DNA from 3 places in the Sphaerisporangium sp. NPDC051011 genome. Region 2 is predicted to be linked to each of the others. Evidence: predicted binding sites of a transcription regulator. Region 2 holds the regulator's gene; each other region holds the start of a gene.
What was found. The regulator HrcA, encoded in region 2, represses chaperone genes, less so after heat shock. The targets are predictions, from matches to a motif close to TTGGCACTCTCNNNNNGAGAGTGCCAA.

Region 1: AB0H21_RS39795 (FmdB family zinc ribbon protein) is a predicted target of HrcA. The motif match lies at 4,761-4,787, and genes of this name have one in related genera.
Region 3: groL (chaperonin GroEL) is a predicted target of HrcA. The motif match lies at 3,119-3,145, and genes of this name have one in related genera.

The regions. Positions count from the first base shown of each region.
Region 1 is NZ_JBFAGG010000031.1:35,831-42,651, reverse strand. It holds gene glp (gephyrin-like molybdotransferase Glp) at 1-164, opposite strand, end outside; gene galU (UTP--glucose-1-phosphate uridylyltransferase GalU) at 184-1,089, opposite strand; gene AB0H21_RS39810 (5-formyltetrahydrofolate cyclo-ligase) at 1,114-1,698, shown strand; gene AB0H21_RS39805 (LCP family protein) at 1,744-2,844, opposite strand; gene AB0H21_RS39800 (potassium/proton antiporter) at 2,974-4,476, shown strand; gene AB0H21_RS39795 (FmdB family zinc ribbon protein) at 4,825-5,208, shown strand; gene AB0H21_RS39790 (S-methyl-5'-thioadenosine phosphorylase) at 5,804-6,610, shown strand.
Region 2 is NZ_JBFAGG010000007.1:250,949-257,769, forward strand. It holds gene AB0H21_RS18460 (DUF4870 domain-containing protein) at 1-31, opposite strand, end outside; gene AB0H21_RS18465 (DUF3097 domain-containing protein) at 28-849, opposite strand; gene AB0H21_RS18470 (hypothetical protein) at 871-1,800, opposite strand; gene hrcA (heat-inducible transcriptional repressor HrcA) at 1,985-2,995, shown strand; gene dnaJ (molecular chaperone DnaJ) at 2,996-4,135, shown strand; gene AB0H21_RS18485 (16S rRNA (uracil(1498)-N(3))-methyltransferase) at 4,233-4,979, shown strand; gene AB0H21_RS18490 (hypothetical protein) at 5,133-5,879, opposite strand; gene AB0H21_RS18495 (SigE family RNA polymerase sigma factor) at 5,876-6,355, opposite strand; gene AB0H21_RS18500 (histidine triad nucleotide-binding protein) at 6,629-6,821, shown strand, end outside.
Region 3 is NZ_JBFAGG010000028.1:48,702-55,522, reverse strand. It holds gene AB0H21_RS39085 (RNA polymerase sigma factor) at 1-442, shown strand, start outside; SAM riboswitch class I at 558-719, shown strand; gene thrC (threonine synthase) at 734-2,029, shown strand; gene AB0H21_RS39075 (MoaD/ThiS family protein) at 2,043-2,318, shown strand; gene AB0H21_RS39070 (cold-shock protein) at 2,658-2,858, shown strand; gene groL (chaperonin GroEL) at 3,274-4,899, shown strand; gene AB0H21_RS39060 (DUF397 domain-containing protein) at 5,127-5,333, shown strand; gene AB0H21_RS39055 (hypothetical protein) at 5,574-5,735, opposite strand; gene AB0H21_RS39050 (helix-turn-helix transcriptional regulator) at 5,948-6,136, shown strand; gene AB0H21_RS39045 (GNAT family N-acetyltransferase) at 6,327-6,776, opposite strand.

The sequences.
Region 1 (6,821 bases), on a different contig from region 2:
GCGTACCCGTCCATGGCGGAGTTGTCGAACGGCGGCAACGCGACGGGCGACCGTACGTCCTCGGCCAGGACGGCGCCGAGCGCGAAGTCCAGGCCGAGGCCGACGGGGTCGATCGGGCGTACGGTGGCGAGGATCTCGGCCAGGTGCGCGTCAACCGATTTCATCGCGGCCATGATCTGATTCTCACACGGAATGCTCGTCGAGGAACTCGCGCAGCCAGGGGATGAACTCGGGGGCGAGGTCGGGACGGTCTGCGGCGAACTGCACGACCGTGCGGAGGTAGTCGAGCTTGTTGCCGGTGTCGTAGCGGCGGCCGCGGAACAGCACGCCGTGGACGGGCCCGCCCTCCTCGGTGGAACGCCCGGCGAGCTCCAGCAGCGCGTCGGTGAGCTGGATCTCGCCGCCGCGCCCGGGCGGGGTGTTCTCCAGCACCTCGAACACGGCCGGGTCGATGACGTACCGTCCGATGACCGCCCAGTTCGACGGGGCCTCGTCGGCCGGGGGCTTCTCGACCAGGCCCGTCACCCGCACCACGTCGTCCTCGTCCGTAGGCTGGATCTCGGCGCAGCCGTACAGCGAGACCTGCTCCCGCGGCACCTCCATCAGCGCCACGACGCTGCCGCCGTAGGTGTCGCGCACCTCGATCATGCGCTTCAGCAGGTGGTCGCGGTGGTCGATCATGTCGTCACCCAGCAGGCAGGCGAACGGGTGGTTGCCGACGTGCTGCTTGGCGCACAGCACGGCGTGGCCGAGCCCCTTGGGCTCACCCTGGCGTACGTAGTGGAAGGTGGCGATCTCGACCGGTTCGAGAACCTGCGAGAGACGCTCGGAGTCGCCCTTGGCCGCCAGCACCTCCTCCAGCTCGTACGCGCGGTCGAAGTGGTCCTCGATGGAGCGCTTGTTCCGGCCTGTCACCATGAGGAGGTCGAGCAACCCGACCGAGACCGCCTCTTCGACGACATACTGGATGGCCGGCTTGTCGACGATCGGCAGCATCTCTTTCGGGGTCGCCTTGGTCGCCGGCAGGAAGCGCGTCCCGAGGCCGGCGGCGGGAATGACGACTTTCGTCACTGGATCGTAGTCAGCCATGAATGCACCTTAATGGAGGGCCGAGTGGACAAAGCGGAGCTGCGCCGGAGGATCGTGGCCGCGCGCACAGGGCTCGCCGATCCGCGCGACTCGGCGACCGCGATCAGGGAAACGCTACTCGACCAGCCCTGGGTGCAAATGGCCGGGCTGGTCGCCTGTTATTGGTCGATGGGCTCCGAACCTTCGACGCACGGCCTGATTTTCGCGCTGTGGAAGCACGGCGCGACGGTGATCCTTCCCGTCCTGTGCCCGGACAATGATCTCGATTGGGCTGTTTACGATGGCCCTGACTCGGTGGCGCCCGGCCCGCGCGGCATGATGGAGCCCGTGGACACGCGGCGCGGCATGGACACCGTCCGCACGGCCGCCCTGGTCATCGTGCCCGCGCTGGCGGTCGACCCGTCCAGCGGCGTGCGGCTCGGACGCGGCGGCGGCTCGTACGACCGGGCGCTCGCCCGGGTGGGGCCGAATGTTCCGACGGTCGCATTGCTGCACGAGGGCGAGTTGATCGAGGGAATTCCCGCGGAACCACATGATCGGGCCGTGTCGATGGCGGCCCTGCCGTCCGGCATCGTCGGCGTCGGACGTGATCGGACGCGACAGTTGTGATTGGCGGGGTTACCGGGACCGGCGTCCGCGAACCGGTGATTCTCGTCACGAAACGATTTGGAGGTCGTCGAGACCGCCATTGTCCTTGAAGTATTCACCCAGCGAGTCGTTGCGGACCGCCTCGAAGAAACGTGCGCCCTCCTTCTTGTCGAGGCGGACGACGCTGGCGCCCTTGACCGTGCCCGTGCCCAGGGTCGGAATCGTGGCGGAATCCACCGTTTCGGGGCGAATGTTGCGCAGCTCGAGGGCCAGGTCGCGCAATGTGCTCAACGTCACACCCGAGTCGACGCTGACCGCGTGGGTGAGCGCCTCCAAGAAGTCGTTCAGTTTGAACGGGTTGGTCAGCAGATCCTTGCTTATGATCTTGTGGCCCAACGCCCCGACGAACGCCTGCTGCCGCTTGATCCGGTCGAAGTCCCCGCCCGGCAGGTTGTAGCGCTGGCGGACGAACAGCAGCGCCTTCTCACCCTCCAGGTGCACCATGCCCTGCGGCCAGGTGACCTTGTTCATCGGGTCGTACACCTTGCGCGACACGTACACGTCCACGCCGCCGACGACCTTGCTCATCTCGACGAACCCCTGGAAGTCCAGCGCGGCGAAATGGTCGATGCGGACCTTCGTGAGGCCCTCGATGGTCTTGATCAGCAGCTTCGGCCCGCCGAAGGCGTACGCGGCGTTGATCTTGTTGTTTCCGTGCCCGGGGATGGGGACATAAGAGTCGCGGGGGATGCCGATGAGCGTGAGCCGATCCCGGGCGGCCGGGACATGGACGATCATGATCGTGTCGGCCCGCTGGTTGCCCGACTCGCCCGGGCGCTTGTCCGATCCGATGAGCAGCCAGTTCTGCGCGTCGCCCACGGCCTTCACCGGACGTCCGGCATCCTCGGGGAACGCTCCAGGGATCCGCTCGATGTTGCCGTTCAGCGAGATCTGACGCTCCATCACCAGCGCGAACGCCGCCGCCACCACCATGGCGAGGACGAGCACGGTCACGATCACCAGGCGGCGTAACAGCCGCCGCTTCCTCGGCTTCTCCGGGTTCTTCGAGGACGCCTCGGGGACGTCGTCACCCTCGCCGGGGGCATCCTTCCTCAGCCCGTCGAGAACCGAGCGGCTCTCCACGACCGGGGAAGCGTCGTCCGTCACTGCCGTCCACCCATGATTCCGTTTGACCTAGCATCCGTGTCGCGTGTGACCGTAGCTCAAAGTAGTTCATCGTGGTAGAGGACCACACCAATACGCCACAATGGGCGGAAAACATGAGGAGGAGAGCCGGTGAACCTTAATATTTGGCTACTCCTCGCGTCCATCGTCGTGATCGCGGCCATCGCGTCCGTACGGGTCGCGCACCGCACCGGACTCCCCACCCTGCTCATCTACCTGGGGCTCGGCCTGCTCCTCGGCGAGGCCGGGCTGGGCATCCAGTTCGAGAACGCGCAGCTCGCGCAGCAGATCGGCCTCGCCGCGCTCGCCGTGATCCTCGCCGAGGGCGGTCTCACCACGTACTGGCCGCACGTACGCCGGGCCGTGCCGACCGCGCTCCTCCTCGCCACGATCGGCGTCGGCGTGAGCATCGTCGTACTCGCGTCCGCCGCGCACTGGCTGCTGGCCATGGACTGGCGCACGGCGCTGCTGCTCGGCGCGATCCTCGCCTCCACCGACGCGGCGGCCGTCTTCTCCGTCCTGCGCCGGCTCCCCCTGCCACAACGGCTCTCCGGCATACTGGAGGCCGAGTCCGGATTCAACGACGCGCCCACCGTCATCGTGGTCGTACTGCTCAGCCGATTGAACGCCCCTCTGCCCGGCCTCGGCCAGGTGATGTTCGAGGCCGCCTTCGAGCTGACCGTCGGCTGCGCGGTGGGCCTCGCCGTCGGGCCGCTCGGAGCGTACGCCCTGCGCCGCGTCGCGCTGCCGTCCTCCGGTTTGTACCCGATCGCCGTGCTCGCCCTCGCGTTCATCGCCTACAGCGGCGCCGCCCTGCTGCACGGCAGCGGCTTCCTCGCCGTCTACCTCGCCACACTCGTCCTCGGCAACACGCGCCTCCCCCACCGGCCGGCCACCCGCGGGTTCGCCGAAGGGGCCGCCTGGCTCGCCCAGATCGGGCTGTTCGTCATGCTCGGCATCCTCGCCAGCCCCTCCGAACTGCCCGCCACCGTGGTCCCCGGCCTCATCGCGGGCCTCGCCCTGCTGCTGCTCGCCCGCCCCGCGTCCGTCGTCGTCTCCGCCCTTCTCGTACGGACCGCGCGGGTCGACCGGCTGTCCTGGCGCGAGCAGGTTTTCCTGTCCTGGGCCGGTCTGCGCGGCGCCGTCCCCATCGTGCTCGCCACCATCCCGTGGGCCGCCGGGATCGTCGGCGCCAAAGGCCTGTTCAACGAGGTCTTCGTCATCGTGATCGTGTTCACGTTCATCCAGGGGCCCACGCTGCCGTACCTGGCCCGCGTCCTGCGCGTCGGCGCCCCCGAGGAGGCCCTCGACCTCGGCGTCGAGGCGGCCCCGCTCGAAGAGCTCAACGCCGACCTGCTCCAGGTCACCATCCCGCCCGGATCCGGGCTGCACGGCGTCGAGATCTTCGAGCTGCGGCTGCCGTCGGACGCCGCCGTCACCATGGTCGTCCGGGAAGGACACTCGTTCGTCCCCGAAGACTCGACCCGGCTCCGCGCCGACGACCAGCTGCTCGTCGTCACAACGGCGGCCTGCCGTGAGCGGGTGGAGCGCCGCCTGCGCGCGGTCAGTCGGCGCGGCAAGCTGGCGGGTTGGTACGGGGAGAGCGGCGAGTAGGCCGCCCGGCCCTTGGCGACCACCGAGGCTCGTGCCAGGTGTTACCGGGCGCCCCGGATATCCCCGGGCGCCCCCGAGCCCATCACAGGACCCCAGCACATCACCCCGGTCACCCCAGACCCTCCGCGGCCGAGATGACGGACTCCGGCCGCACGACCACGGCCGCCGGTCACCGCATACAGGACAAGGCACAGGCCAGACGCCTCTGCGGCCACTCCCTGGGGGCCTTCCGCCCGGGATTAGAAGCCGGCTGGGTGGCGTTTAGCCTAATCCGCTGCGTACCATTAGCAGTCGCATCGGTAGAGTGCCAATCTGCGTGAGCATACTGAGCCATACGAGGAGGAGTGCGTGCCCACATACCAGTACGCCTGTACCGCTTGCGGTGAAGGGCTCGAGGCGGTCCAGCGATTCACCGACGACCCGCTGACCACATGCCCCAGCTGCCAGGGCCAGCTTCGCAAGGTGTTCTCCGCGGTCGGCATCGTCTTCAAGGGATCGGGCTTCTACCGGACGGACAACCGCTCGTCCGGTTCCTCCAGCGCCTCGACCTCGTCGTCCTCCACGTCGACCGGTTCGTCCGGCTCGTCGAGCTCCGACTCCGGCAACGGCTCCAGCGCCGCCGGTGGGTCCGGCTCGGCCTCGGGTTCCGGCTCCGGCTCGGGCTCGGGCTCGGGCTCGGCGAAGAAGGAGCCGGCGTCGGCCAGCGCCTCCAGCAGCAGCTCATCCTCCTGACGACGCCACGGGTTGTACGGCTCGTACGGCCACCCCGACGCCGTACAACCCTCCCACCAAGATCACCCCGACACGGCATTCCCAGCCGCGCATGTCACTGACCGCGGATGACCCCGCGGCGGGTCGCCTTTCGTCTGGGGCTGGTCTCGGAGCGAGAGCCGACAAGACGGCGCCGCGGCCGGCGCACCCCCATTCCCCAGCCTCGCACGTCACCGACCGCAGATGACCCCTCGGCGGGCCGTCCCTCGTCCGGGGCTGATCTCGGAGCGCACGAGCCGACAATACGGCGCCGCGGCCAACGGTCCTCGGAGGTCTGGTCTGACTCCGTCTCCTCCTCTGCACAGAGAGCGCTCCGCACAGCGAGTGCAACGCGGGAGCCTCCGGCAACGCCGCGACATGCCACCCTGACAAGGCACGGGCCCAGGCGGCTCGGTCCGCAGACGAGGCCGCCCGGGAGGCGAGGCGCCCTTCGATGACGGAGCCTGTCCAGGACTGAGACATAAATCCGTTTCCGCTCCTGTGCACAAGCCGGAGTTATCCACAGGCGGCGGCTTCACGCGCATCGCGCCCAAGCCGGGGCGCTAATGTCGTGGCCATGGTCACCAGAGCGGACATCGGAGTCATCGGCGGCTCAGGCTTCTACTCCCTCCTCGACGACGCTGAAGAGGTCGAGGTCACCACGCCGTACGGGCCACCGAGCGACCCCATCACCATAGGGCGCATCGGCTCCCGCACGGTCGCGTTCGTGCCCCGTCACGGCCGCGACCACCGCTTCCCTCCCCATCGCATCCCATACCGGGCCAACCTGTGGGCCCTGCGCTCGCTCGGCGTCCGTCAGGTGCTCGCCCCGAGCGCCGTGGGTTCGTTGCGCGCCGAGTACGGCCCTGGCACGCTGGTGATCCCCGATCAACTGGTCGACCGCACCACCAGCCGCGCGCACACCTATTACGACGAGGGCGGCGCGGTCCACGTCCCGTTCGCCGACCCCTACTGCGCGACCGGCAGGTCCCTCGCCTGCGCGACGGCGAGCGCCGAGGGCTGGGACGTCGTCGACGGCGGCACCCTCGTCGTCATCGAAGGGCCTCGCTTCTCCTCCAGAGCCGAGTCACGCTGGTTCAGCGGCAACGGCTGGACGATCGTCGGCATGACCGGCTACCCCGAGGCCGCCCTCGCCCGCGAACTCGCCCTCTGCTACACCACGCTGGCCCTGGTGACCGACCACGACGCCGGGGTGGACGTCGGCGAGGGCGTCACCCAGGAGGAGGTCCTCGCTTTCTTCGCCGCCAACAGCGAACGCATGCGCACCCTGGTCGCCTCAGTCACCGCCGCCCTCCCCACCGACCGCCCCTGCCACTGCCCCAACACCCTCGACGGCATAAAACTCCCCTTCCCCCTCCCCTAACCTCAACCCCCGCCCTGCCCGCCCGCCCTGCGCAAAGCCCTGCCCTCACCTCACCGACCCGCCGATCAAGAACCCCGGCGAGCGGGCGTTCTGCTCCAAAGACCAGTCCAAAGCGGACAGCTATCCGTCTTGTGCGGCCGGAATGGAGCAGATCGTCGAGGACGGGGCGAGGGCGCAGCGAAGAACACCCCCGTAGCACCCGGCGCCTCCG
Region 2 (6,821 bases):
CGTAGGGACGGTCGTACGGAGACTCGGTCATGGGAGCTCCTCGGTGGTCACGAAGTCGATGAGTTCCTCGACGCGCCCGAGGAGCTCGGGTTCGAGGTCGGTGTAACTGTGAACGGAGCCGAGGATGCGCCGCCACGCCTCCGACGGCTCCACGCGCCAGCCGAGGGCGTCGATCACGCCCTCCTTCCACGGGACGCCGCGCGGCACCGACGGCCAGGCCGGGATGCCCACGGCCGACGGCTTCACCGCCTGCCAGACGTCCACGAAGGGGTGCCCGACGACGAGCACGTTCGGCGAGGTCACCTGTGCGGCGATGCGGCTCTCTTTGGACCCGGCCACCAGGTGGTCGACCAGCACGCCGAGCCGCCGGCCCGGGCCGGGCCCGAACTCGTCCACGATCGCGGGCAGGTCGTCGACGCCCTCCAGGTACTCGACGACGACCCCTTCCACGCGCAGGTCGTGGCCCCAGATCTTCTCGACGAGGGCCGCGTCGTGGACGCCCTCGACGTAGATGCGGCTCTCTTTGGCGACCCGCGCCCTCAGCCCGGCCACGGCGATCGACCCGGACGCGCTGCGCGTTGGGCCCTTCGCGGCGGCGGGGGCCGGGCGCACCAGCGTGACCGTCTTGCCCTCCAGCAGGAAGGCGGCCGGGGCGAGCGGGAACACCCGGCGCCGCCCGAAGCGGTCCTCCAGCGTCACGGCCTCCTTGTCACAGGCCACCACCGCGCCGCAGAAACCCTCGTCGGCGTCCTCGACCACGAGCCCGGGGTCGGCGGGGATCTGAGGGATCTTCCCGCGCAGGGGCCTGCGCCAGTCTCCGGCGAGCACGTCGCGTCCGTAGTCCCGCATACCTGGGCACGCTAGCAAAGTTCACGCGCCGTACGGCGTCCCCTGCGACCACGCGCCGCCGGGGGAGGCCGCCGCGAGACGCCTGCGCGCCCCTCGCCGCCGCACGATCACCACGATCGTGACGACGAACGCGAGCAGGAAGCCCGCGGTCGGGATGAGGAAGGCCGCCGCCGCGCCCCCGGCGACCGTGCCGACGGCCGCGGTGAGGGTCTTGCCGACGCCGAAGACGACCTGGCCGCCCTCCGACCGGCAGCTGATCTCGTACGTTCCCGCCGCCGGGACGGCGATGTCGAACATGCCCTCCCACGTGCGCCCGTTGACGGTGACGGTCTGGTGGAGGCTCACGTTGGTGAGCTTCACCGGGTTCCCGGCGGAGTCCTGGGCGAGGCAGGTCACGTTGGCCGGCCCGGACGAGGATGCGTACAGGATGGGCTTGTCGGCGGGGTCGAGCGGGGCGGAGACCTTGCCGCCGCTCGGGAAGACGTGCGTCGGCGCGGCCTGGTCGATGGTCTTGGTAACCGTGCCGAAGCCGATGACGATGCCCGCGACGAGGCTCGCGATCGCGACCAGCCAGGCGGCCAGGATCCAGCGGCGGCGCGGGCGGATGTCCGCGGCCGGGGGCCTGTACGCCGGACCGCCCGGCGGTGTGCCCTGGCGGGGACCGCCCGGGTGGGGGCCGTACCCGGGACCGGGTGGTGGCGCGCCGAGGCCGGGACCACCGGGCGGAGGGCCGTACGCGGGTCCGCCGGGGGGAGGTCCGTACCCGGGGCCGTTCCGCGGCGGGCCGCCGTACCCGGGTCCGCCGTGCCCGGGTGCGCCCGGAGGGGGGCTTCCCGGTGGCGGGACGTACCCGCCGGGCGGAGGGCCAGGGGGTGGCCCCGGTCGCTCTGGGGTGCCCTGGCGCGGGATCCAGGGGTTCGGCTCGCTCGGACGGGGGTCGTTCTGGCTCATGATCCCAGTGTGGACGAAGGCGCTTGTCATCAGATAGCAAGTGGCTTGTCGCTGACCGGGTGAGGTCGTGCCTCCGAGTTATCGCACGCCGACGACATGAGCCGTACACTTGGCACTCAGGAACACAGAGTGCCAGCAGACCCCCCTTCGCGGGGGCACACTCGCGAGGCAGGAGGTGAGCACGTTGCTCGATGACCGTAAGCTGGCGGTCCTGCGCGCCGTTGTCGAGGACTACGTGTCCACCAACGAGCCGGTCGGGTCGAAGGCGTTGGCCGAGCGCCACAATCTGGGCGTCTCCCCGGCCACCGTCCGCAACGACATGGCCGTGCTCGAAGAGCAGGGGTACATCGCGCAGCCGCACACCAGCGCGGGCCGCGTGCCGACCGACAAGGGCTACCGGCTGTTCGTCGACCGGCTGTCCCAGATCAAACCGCTGTCGGCCGCCGAGCGGCGGGCGATCGAGACGTTCCTCGCGGGCGCCGTCGACCTGGACGACGTCGTGACCCGCACGGTGCGCCTGCTGGCCCAGCTCACGCGCCAGGTCGCCGTGGTGCAATATCCCTCGCTCACGCGCTCGACGGTCCGCCACGTCGAGCTGGTGCCGCTCGCCGAGCGGCGCATCATGCTGGTCCTGATCACCAATACCGGCCGGGTGGAGCAGAGGGTCGTCGAGCTACCCGAGATCGTGGCCGACGACCAGGTCGCGCACCTGCGGGCGCTTCTCAACGCCTCGCTGGACGGGTGCGGGCTCGGCCGCGTGCCGGAGACGATCGCCGATCTTCCTGATCGCCTTCCCGAGGAAGACCGACCGGTGGCGGCCACTATCCTGTCGGTGTTGCTGGAGACTCTGGTCGACCGCCACGACGAGAAGGTCATCTTCGCCGGGGCCGCCAACCTCGCGGGCGACTTCAGTGTCGGCCTGCGTGAGGTGCTGGAGGCCCTGGAGGAGCAGGTCGTGCTCATGCGCCTGCTCGGCGAGGCGGGGGACCACTCCGCGCTGATGGTGCGCATCGGCTCGGAGAACCCGTACTCAGGTCTTCACGGCACCTCGATCGTCGCCGCCGGTTACGGTTCGGGCGACAACGAACTGGCTCGGCTCGGAGTGCTGGGCCCGACGCGAATGGACTACCCCGTGACAATGGGAGCGGTGCGCGCGGTGGCGCGCTATGTCGGCCAGATCCTGGCGGGGTCCTAGGTGGCCCGCGACTATTACGGCATCCTCGGGGTCCGCCGTGACGCCAGCCAGGACGAGATCAAGAAGGCCTATCGCCGGCTCGCCCGCGAGCTGCACCCGGACATAAACCCCGACCCTGAGACGCAGGAGCGGTTCAAAGAGATCAACCAGGCGTACGAGGTCCTGTCGGACCCGAACAAGCGCCAGATGTTCGATCTCGGGGCCGATCCGATCGGCGCGGGCGCGGGCGCCGGGGCCGGGGCCGCCGGGTTCGGCGCGGGCTTCCCGTTCAGCGACATCATGGACGCGTTCTTCGGTGGCGCGGGCGGCTCGCGGGGCCCCCGGTCCCGGGCCAGGCGCGGGCGCAACGCGACGATCCGCGTTGAGCTCGACCTCGCGGAGTCCGCGTTCGGCACCACGCGCGAGCTGGTGGTCGACACCGCCGTGCTGTGCACCGTCTGCCAGGGCTCGGGCGCCGCGCCGGGCACCCACCCGGACACCTGCGACATGTGCCACGGCCGCGGCGAGGTCTCGCAGGTCACGCGGTCGTTCCTCGGCCAGGTCATGACCGCCCGGCCGTGCCCGCAGTGCGGCGGCTTCGGCTCGATCATCCAGCACCCCTGCCAGGAGTGCTCCGGCGACGGGCGCGTGCGCACCCGCCGTACGATCAAGGTCCGCATCCCGGCCGGCGTCGAGGACGGCACGCACATCCAGCTCGCCGGCGAGGGCGAGGTCGGCCCCGGCGGAGGCCCTCCGGGCGATCTTTTCTTGGAGATCGTCGAGCGCCCCCACGAGATCTTCGAGCGCCACGGCGACGACCTGCACTGCACGGTGGAGATCCCGATGACGGCGGCGGCCCTCGGCACCATCCTCACGGTCGAGACGCTGGACGGCGCCGAAGAGATCGACGTGCGGCCCGGCACGCAGTCCGGGCAGGTCATCCCCCTGTACAGCCGGGGCGTCCAGCATCTCAACGAGACCGGCAGGGGAGACCTGCTGATCCATGTGAACGTCGAGACCCCCACCCGCCTCGACCCCGCGCAGGAGGAACTGCTCCGCGAGCTGTCCAAGCTGCGCGGCGAGGAACGTCCCCCGGGCAAGTTCGCCCCGGGGCAGCAGGGCTTCTTCTCCCGGCTGAGGGACGCGTTCAACGGTCGCTGACAGTCGCTGACAGTCGCTGACAACGGGCGGCCTCCGCCGCGCGCGGAGGCCGCGCGAGCGGTTCGCCAAGGCCGGGGTGCCTGGCTAAGGTTTGCGGGTGAGCGTCCCTGTCTTCCTCTCCGACGATCTCTCCGGTGACCTCTCGGGCGATGTCGAGCAGATCACGCTGGCCGGCCCCGAGGGGCGGCACGCCGCGGCCGTGCGCCGGTTGCGCGCCGGGGAGCGCGTCGACCTCACCGACGGCAGGGGAGCGGTGGCCGAGTGCGTCGTGCGCGATGTCACCGGCAAAGATTCGCTGAGGCTGGACGTGCTGGCGCGGCGTGTCGTCCCGCCGCCCGAGCCCCGCCTGGTCGTCGTGCAGGGCCTGCCCAAGGGCGACCGTGGCGAGCTGGCGGTCGAGATGATGACCGAGGCCGGGGTGGACGTGATCGTGCCCTGGGCCGCCGCGCGCTGCGTGACGCAGTGGAAGGGCGAGCGCGCGGGCAAGGCGCTGGCCCGCTGGAGGTCCACGGCCAGGGAGGCCGGCAAGCAGGCCAGGCGCTTCCACCTGCCGGAGGTCACCGAGCAGGCCACCACCGCCGACGTCGCGCGGCTGCTCAAGGAGGCCGCGGCCGCGGCCGTGCTGCACGAGGAGGCCGCCCTGCCCCTGGCGGGCCTCGATCTGCCGGCGACCGGGGACATCGTGACGGTCGTCGGCCCCGAGGGCGGTATCACCGACGAGGAGGTCGGCCTGTTCCGGGACGCGGGCGCCACCCCGGCGCTGCTTGGCCCGACCGTCCTGCGCACCTCGACGGCGGGAGTGGCCGCCGCCGCGGTCCTGCTGTCCCGCACCGGCCGCTGGTAGGCCGCGCCCGTCTGGACGTTCCGGCCCGGCAAGAGCCCCAGAACGCCCCAGAAGACCGAGAGAAGCCTCCGGAAAGCGGCGATAACCCCCGGAAAGCCCCGCGCCTCCATGTGAGCCCCGGGAGGGCCGTGCAGAGGCGCGCGGGGTTTCTGCTCAGCTCGCCGCGCCCTGGGTGGGCGGCGTCTCGCTGGAGGAGCCCTCCGTGGTCGACTGCGGTGTGGCGGTCGGCGGAGCGGCGGTCGTCGTCGGAGTCGGCGTGCACTGCTGGCAGCCGTCCGAGGGCACGGTGGCCGTCGGTGTGGGTTGCGGCTTGGGAGGCGTGGGGGACGGCGTGGGCGTGGGCGTGGGTTTCTGCGACGGCCTCGGCTTGGTGGTCTCGTCCGGCACGGAACCGGTCGGGGACGCCGACGGATCGCAGGGGTCGCCGAGCTCCGCCGCTACCGGCTGGGAGGGGCTCGAGACCGGCGACGCGCACTCGTGGCCCGGGGTCGGCATCGGCGTCTGCTTCCCCGTGGGCGGCAGCGTCGCCGAGGTCGTCGTCCCCGGTACGGCGCCCTGGGAGCCGCCGGGGGACGTCCGGGCCGGCAGCCCCGGCCGCCGGGTGCTCGAGTCGTCGGGCGGCGCGGTGGGGTTGTCCACCTGAACGACGGAATGCTGCTCAGGGGTGAACTGCGCGCGCAGGTTGGGCACGACCATCACCACGGTGGCGGCCACCAGGACCGCGCCGAGAGCGGACGCTCCTGCCCGCCACCAAAAGACACCTCGCAGGCCTCGCATGCCGCCTTGCTCGATGCGGGTGCGAATGATCTCCAGTCCTTCTGCGGACGGGACGACAGACTCCGCCTCCGCGCGCAAGACACGGCGCAGGAACTCGCCGGACTCGTCGGGGGCCTCGGTCATGACAATTGCTCCAGTACAGTGCGTAGTGCGGCCATTCCGCGGGCTGTGTGGCTTTTCACCGCACCCTTGCTGATGCCCATGGCATGAGCGATCTCCGCCTCCGAGAGGTCGCCGTAGTAACGCAGCACTAAGGCTTCACGCTGCCTGGTCGGCAGCCCGCGCAGTGCCTCGATCACGGCGGTCCGCTCGAGCGCGCCGATGGCGCCGTTCTCCGCGCTCGGCGCGTCGGGCATGCCCTTGGGGGCGTACTTCTCCACGACGGCACGATGGCGCAGGACGGAGCGCGATCGGTTGACGACCGACTGGCGCAGGTAGGCGAGTGCCTTGTCGGGGTCGCGCAGGCGACGCCACGCCCCATGAAGGGCGACGAAGGCGTCCTGCACGACTTCCTCCGCGGTCGCGGTATCGCGTACCAACAGCACGGCGAGACGCACGAGCGACCGATAGTGGGCGCTGTAAAGCGCCGTAACGGCCATGTCGGCGTCCCACCCGACGGGCACCGCCCCCAGCGACCTTTCGGCCACGAGGGTCTCGGTGGTCACATCAGTTGGACGCACGGCCTTCCCAGAGGGTTTACTCTCTGCCGGTTCTTTAGGGGGCATGACCCAGGTTTGTCCTCGCCGGTGGCCTGGCCGACACTGAACGCTGTCTGCCGCTGAAGTGTCGCACACCAACCCTAGCCGGGAGGATCTTTTGACGGGGCCACCTCGGTATTACCGATTGGCAACAGAGGTGACTACCATTCCGGCGTGACAGACTGCCTGTTCTGCAAGATCGTGAGCGGGGACATCCCGGCCACGATCGTCTACCAGACCGACCGCACGGTGGCCTTCAGGGACGTGAACCCGCAGGCCCCGACCCATGTGCTCGTGATCCCCAAAGGTCACTACGAGAACGCGGCGGCCCTCGCGGCGGCGGACGACGGGCTCGCCGACGAGGTCC
Region 3 (6,821 bases), on a different contig from region 2:
GCCCTACCACCAGGACGCGGAAGAGGCTTGCCAGGATACTTTGCTGGCGGTCGCGCGCAACATCGGCAGGTTCGAGGGCAGGGCACGTTTTTCCACCTGGTTGCACATCGTCACGGCCAACTGCGCGCGCACGACGTACCGCTCGCTGAAGCGGCGGGCCGCCGAGCAGTCGTCGGAGGAACTGCCCGACCTTCGCGCCGACCCGCGCCGGGTGAGCGTCATCGCCGGGTCCAGGCTCGACCTGCTCGACGCGATGGAGGCGCTGGAGGCCGACAAGCCCGAACTCGCGCAGGCGCTGGTGCTGCGCGACATCTGCGAGCTCGACTACAACCAGGTGGCCGACCAGCTCGGCATCCCGCTCGGCACCGCCAAGTCGCGCATCCACCAAGCCCGCAAGTACGTCCAGGGCGTCCTCGGCGACGAGTACGGCAGGTTCACCTGAACCACCCCTCGGCCGTGAGACGTCTCGCCGTTTGAGACGCGGGGTCATCTCGCTGGGCCGCGAGGTACAGTGATGTCGGCCTGCCTGTCATGACGGCGGGTTCACAACTGCATATTGCTCATCCAGAGGGGTGGAGGGACCGGCCCTGCGAAGCCCCGGCAACCCTCCCGGCTGTGGTCATCGCGTCTCCGAATGTCGCGGCACTAGACCAGTGAGACCGGCCGGGACAGGTGCCAATTCCGGCCCGTGACCAAGGTGGTCCGGGCGAAGATGAGGGAAAGGCCTCGCTTCATGGCGCTCGCAACAGCTGAGATCACCACTTCCAACTCCTTCGGTCCCGCCGTGGCTCTCTCTTGCCGCGAATGCGGTACCCGGTACGACCTCGGCCCCACCTTCGCCTGTATCGAGTGTTTCGGGCCACTCGAAGTGGCCTACACCTGGAACAGCCCGGACTTCGACGGCACCGCGCCGGTCACGCGGGAGCAGATCGCGGCCGGGCCCTCCAACATCTGGCGCTACCGGGCGCTGCTGCCGGTGCCCGTGGACGTCGGCGTCAAGCCCAACCTCGCCCCCGGCTGGACCAAGCTCGTCAAGGCCGAGAACCTGGCCCGCGAGCTGGGGCTGCGCAGCCTGCACGTCAAGGACGACTCCGGCAACCCGACCCACTCCTTCAAGGACCGGGTCGTCGCCATCGCCCTGGAGGCGGCGCGCACCTTCGGTTTCCACACCCTGTCGTGCTCGTCCACGGGCAACCTCGCCGGCGCCGTCACCGCCGCGGCCGCCCGCGCCGGGCTCGACGCCTGCGTCTTCATCCCGGCCGACCTGGAGCAGCCCAAGATCGTCATGGCCTCGGTGTACGGCGGTCGCCTGGTCGGCATCCAGGGCACCTACGACGAGGTCAACCGGTTCTGCTCCGAGCTCATCGGCGACCCGCTCGGCGACCGCTGGGGTTTCGTCAACGTGAACCTGCGGCCGTACTACGCCGAGGGCTCCAAGACGCTCGCCTACGAGATCGCCGAGCAGCTCGGGTGGCGGATCCCCGACCAGATCGTCATCCCGGTGGCGTCCGGCTCCCAGCTCACCAAGGTGGACAAGGGCTTCAAGGAGCTGATCAAGCTCGGGCTCGTCGAGGACAGGCCGTACAAGATCTTCGGCGCGCAGGCCGAGGGCTGCTCGCCGGTGTCCGCCGCGTACAAGGACGGGCGCGACGTCGTGCAGCCGGTCAAGCCCGACACCATCGCCAAGTCGCTGGCCATCGGCAACCCCGCCGACGGGCCGTACGTGCTCGACATCGCGCGCCGCACGGGCGGCGCGGTCGAGGACGTCACCGACGCCGAGATCGTGGACTCCATCCGGCTGCTCGCGCGCACCGAGGGCATCTTCGCCGAGACGGCGGGCGGCGTCACCGTGGGAGTGCTGCGCAAGCTGCTGACCAAGGGGCTGCTGGACCCCGACGCCGAGACGGTCGTGCTCAACACCGGCGACGGCCTGAAGACCCTGGACGCGGTCTCCGACGAGGCCCGGCCGACCGCGGTCATCCGCCCCTCTCTCGACGCATTCCGTACGGCTGTCGTCGAAAACTCCTGAAAGGTCCCGATAAATGAGCGTTTCTGTGCGGATTCCGACGATTCTCCGTACGTACACCGACGGTGCCGCCGAGGTGAAGGGTGAAGGCGCGACGCTTCGCGACGTGTTGCAGAAGCTCGATGCGGACTTCCCCGGAATCGGGGCCCGTATTCTGGACGAAACGGGCAACATCCGCCGTTTTGTCAACGTGTATGTCGGAGAAGAGGACGTCCGTTTCATCGACGGACTTGACACTGTGACGCCCGAGGGCGCTCAGGTCTCGGTGATCCCGGCGGTCGCCGGAGGCTGACCATCGGCGGCGCCGGACGCCCGCGTGTCCCTCGGGATGCGCGGGCGTTCGCGCGTTCTGGGCCCGTGAACGGCCCAGCTATCACAATAGAAGCCTTACTGGGCCCTCTCGGTAGTGTAATTGTCAACTAACTAAACGCAAGTATGAAATAGTCGCGTACTGCTTAGAGCGAACGTCAAGAAGTAGTTTGGTGTTTGACTCTGTTGCGCCAAGGCATGCCACAGGTATGGTCGAGAACGATCGACGTGGCCGAGGAGTTCGCATGCGTCTCGGTTCCGAAGGTCACGGGCCTCGCGGAGGAGTGGGCGGGGTCCGGAGCCCAGCAAGAGGAGTCGGAAAGTGGCGCAGGGCACCGTCAAATGGTTTAACGCGGACAAGGGCTACGGCTTCATCGCGGTAGACGGTGGTAAGGACGTGTTTGTCCACTACTCGGCGATCCTGTCGGAGGGATACCGGTCGCTCGAACAGGGTCAGCGGGTGGAGTTCGAGATCACACAGGGCCAGAAGGGTCCACAGGCAGAGTCCGTGCGGACTGTGTGACGCGGCCGGCGTAGTCCGGCCCGCGGCGGGAGATCCACTGGTCTACCCACAGTCACGAGTTGGAGGGCCCGGTCCGCGCTTCATCGCGGCCCGGGCCTTCTCTCATCCCGGTACCTGCCCCAGCTGCGGATTCCCGCACATGCGTTCCCCGCCGATGAGCGCAGATCCAATATTGTGCATACGGTCGGACAAATCGCTGTGCCTCCCAGGTCATAGGGGTGGTCGCTTGCACTCGACCGGGTAGAGTGCTAAACAGTTCGTTGGCACTCTCGTGTGGAGAGTGACAAACCTGGATCGAGGCGTCGGGGCCCGGCTGATCCACGGCGACAGGTGTCGTGGGAACCGGGTCTACATGCCGTCGCGGGCGTCGGCTCGATCCGCCGCAAGCCACCCTGTATCTGGGAGGTCTAGCCGTATGGCAGCCAAGATGATCGCGTTCAACGAGGACGCCCGGCGCGGTCTCGAGCGCGGTATGAACCAGCTCGCCGACGCCGTCAAGGTGACCCTTGGTCCCAAGGGCCGCAACGTCGTGCTGGAGAAGAAGTGGGGCGCTCCCACCATCACCAACGACGGTGTCTCCATCGCCAAGGAGATCGAGCTCGAGGACCCGTGGGAGAAGATCGGGGCCGAGCTCGTCAAGGAAGTCGCGAAGAAGACCGACGACGTCGCGGGTGACGGCACCACCACCGCCACCGTGCTCGCCCAGGCGCTCGTCCGCGAGGGCCTGCGCAACGTCGCCGCCGGCGCCAACCCGATGTCCCTGAAGAAGGGCATCGAGGCCGCCGTCGAGCGCGTCAGCGAGGAGCTCTCGAAGATCGCGAAGGACGTGGAGACGAAGGAGCAGATCGCCTCCACCGCCTCCATCTCCGCCGGCGACACCCAGATCGGCGAGATGATCGCCGAGGCGATGGACAAGGTCGGCAAGGAAGGCGTCATCACCGTCGAAGAGAGCAACGCCTTCGGCCTCGAGCTCGAGCTCACCGAGGGCATGCGCTTCGACAAGGGCTACATCTCCGGGTACTTCGTGACCGACCCGGAGCGCATGGAGGCCGTCCTCGACGACCCCTACATCCTGATCGTCAACTCCAAGGTCTCCGCGAACAAGGACCTGCTGCCGCTGCTCGACAAGGTCGTGCAGTCCGGCAAGCCGCTCGTGATCATCGCCGAGGACGTCGAGGGCGAGGCCCTGGCCACCCTGGTCGTCAACAAGATCCGCGGCCTGTTCAAGTCCGTCGCCGTCAAGGCCCCGGGCTTCGGTGACCGCCGCAAGGCCATGCTGAGCGACATCGCCACCCTCACCGGCGGCCAGGTCATCAGCGAGGACGTCGGCCTCAAGCTCGAGACCGCCACCCTGGACCTGCTCGGCCGCGCGCGCCAGGTCATCATCACCAAGGACGAGACCACCATCGTCGACGGTGCCGGCGACCCCGAGCAGATCGCGGGCCGCGTGAACCAGATCCGCGTCGAGATCGAGAACACCGACTCCGACTACGACCGCGAGAAGCTCCAGGAGCGTCTCGCCAAGCTGGCCGGCGGCGTCGCCGTCATCAAGGCCGGCGCGGCCACCGAGGTCGAGCTCAAGGAGCGCAAGCACCGCATCGAGGACGCCGTCCGCAACGCGAAGGCGGCCGTCGAGGAGGGCATCGTCCCCGGCGGTGGCGTGGCCCTGATCCAGGCGGGCGCGAAGGCGTTCGACAAGCTGGAGCTCTTCAACGACGAGGCCACCGGCGCCTCCATCGTGCGCAAGGCGCTCGAGGAGCCGCTGAAGCAGATCGCCGTGAACGCCGGCCTCGAGGGCGGCGTCGTGGTGGAGCGGGTCCGCAATCTGGAGCCGGGCGTCGGCCTGAACGCCGCCACCGGTGAGTACGTGAACCTGCTCGAGGCCGGCATCATCGACCCGGCCAAGGTGACCCGCTCGGCGCTGCAGAACGCCGCGTCCATCGCGGCCCTGTTCCTCACCACCGAGGCGGTCATCGCCGAGAAGCCCGAGAAGACCCCGGCCGCTCCCGCCGTGCCCGGCGGCGGCGACATGGACTTCTGAGCCTCCGGCTCCCAGTTAACGCGAAAGGGCCACTCCCGGACCTCCGGGAGTGGCCCTTTCGCGGTATGCCCGGCATGGACGATCGCTTGGGGGTGAAAGTCCCCTCGATTGCGCAGGCGAGGGCGCTCGCTAGTCCAGCTGCTTTCTAATGATCGACATGGGTCATCCGTGCCGAGGCGCTACCCCGGCGGGCGTCCCTTGTCCAGATCAGAGAGATAAGAGAGGCCATGGAGCAGAACGCGGAATTAACCCAGGCAATCTGGAAGAAGTCCTCCCACTCAGGCGGCAGCGGTGGCAACTGTGTCGAGGTCGTCGGGCTGACAGGAGGGCGTCGTGCCGTACGTGACAGCAAGGACCTCACAGTCCCGGCCCTGGTGGTCGAGGCTGGCGCGTGGGTGGCCTTCGTTGAGGGCGTCAGAAACGACAAGTTCTAGTAGCACCCGCTGAGGGGGCCCGTGACGATCGTCGCGGGCCCCTTTCGCAGTACGCCCGGCATGGGCGATCGCTTGGGGTGGAAGTCCCCTGGAGGAAGAGGTGGTGCTGACGCTGAGCCGGAGGCAACTGCGCCGCTGTGAGGCGTGGTGGGAAGGAAGCCCGAGGCGAAACCCTGCACCGAGGGACACGAACCGTGTATGAGGCATGCCGGTCGGGGCGAGCCTGCTGCGTCAGGGATGTCACGCCGTGCCGGTCGCCAGCGGCTTGACCCAGCGGGCGCAGTCGTCCTGGCGCGTGTACCCGGCGGCGGACCACGCCTGGTGGGCGAGGGTGTTGGCGTGCAGGACCATCGCGTCGGCGCGCGTCCCGCCGAACTCGGCGAAGCGCCGCTCGGCTGGCAACGCTGTATCGGAACGCGATCCCGCGAGCCGAGCACCTGTACGAGATTTACTTGGTGGAGCGGCGTAAGGAGATGAACCAGTGAGCAGCTACCGAAAGTGGCGTGACAGTGATCACCTGGAGCGCGCGATCGAAACCGCGGGGGGACCCGAGCGGTTCGAGGACGAGGTGCAGCAGTTGCGCGAGGAGTCGCAAGGGATGGCCACTTGCCGAGATGCGCAAACGCCGCGGCCTCAACCAGCTACAGGTCGCTGAGCGCATGGGTATCTCTGTGGGACGCGTCTCCCAGATCGAGAAGGGCGATGTGTCCACCCGCGAGGTCCTGGACCGCTACGTCGCCGCCCTCGGTGGCGTTCTGAAACTTGTTGCGGACTTCGGTGACGAGCAGTTGAAAGTCAGCTGACCAAGCCCGATCACGTACTGCTGTAACTCTGAGGCGAATCGGTGCGGGTGAGTGACCACCTAGAGGAAGAGGTGGTGCTGACTTCGAGCCGGAGGCAAAGGTGTCATCGTGAGGTGGGGTCTGGAGGAAGCCCGAGCTCCGATCCTAAAAGTGGAGCGGCACCACAGTTGGCGCCGCTCCACGATGGACCTCAGGCCTCGCCGGTGGCCAGCGGCTTGACCCAGCGGGCGCAGTCGTCCTGGCGCGTGTACCCGGCGGCGGTCCACGCCGGGTGGGCGAGGGTGTTGGTGTGCAGGACCATCGCGTCGGCGCGCGTCCCGCCGAACTCGGCGAAGCGCCGCTCGGCGGCGTCCAGCAGGGTACCGGCGATGCCCTTGCGGCGGTGCGCCGGGTCGACGGCGAGGCGGTACAGGTGGCAGCGCCAGCCGTCCCACCCGGCGATGAGCGTGCCCGCGATCCGCCCGTCCAGCTCGGCGATCATCAAGGCGTCCGGGTCGCGTGCGATCAGCCGGCGCAATCCGCCGGCGGTGTCGTGGCGGTCCGTCCCCTCGGCGGCCTTCAGCCAGAACGCCAGCACGGCGTCCACGTCCTCGTCGACGGCGGTGCGGATGCGGGGGCCCGATCGTCCCTGTTCAGCCATGGCCCCGAACGTAACAGGAGGGCGCCCCGGACCGCGTCCAATTAT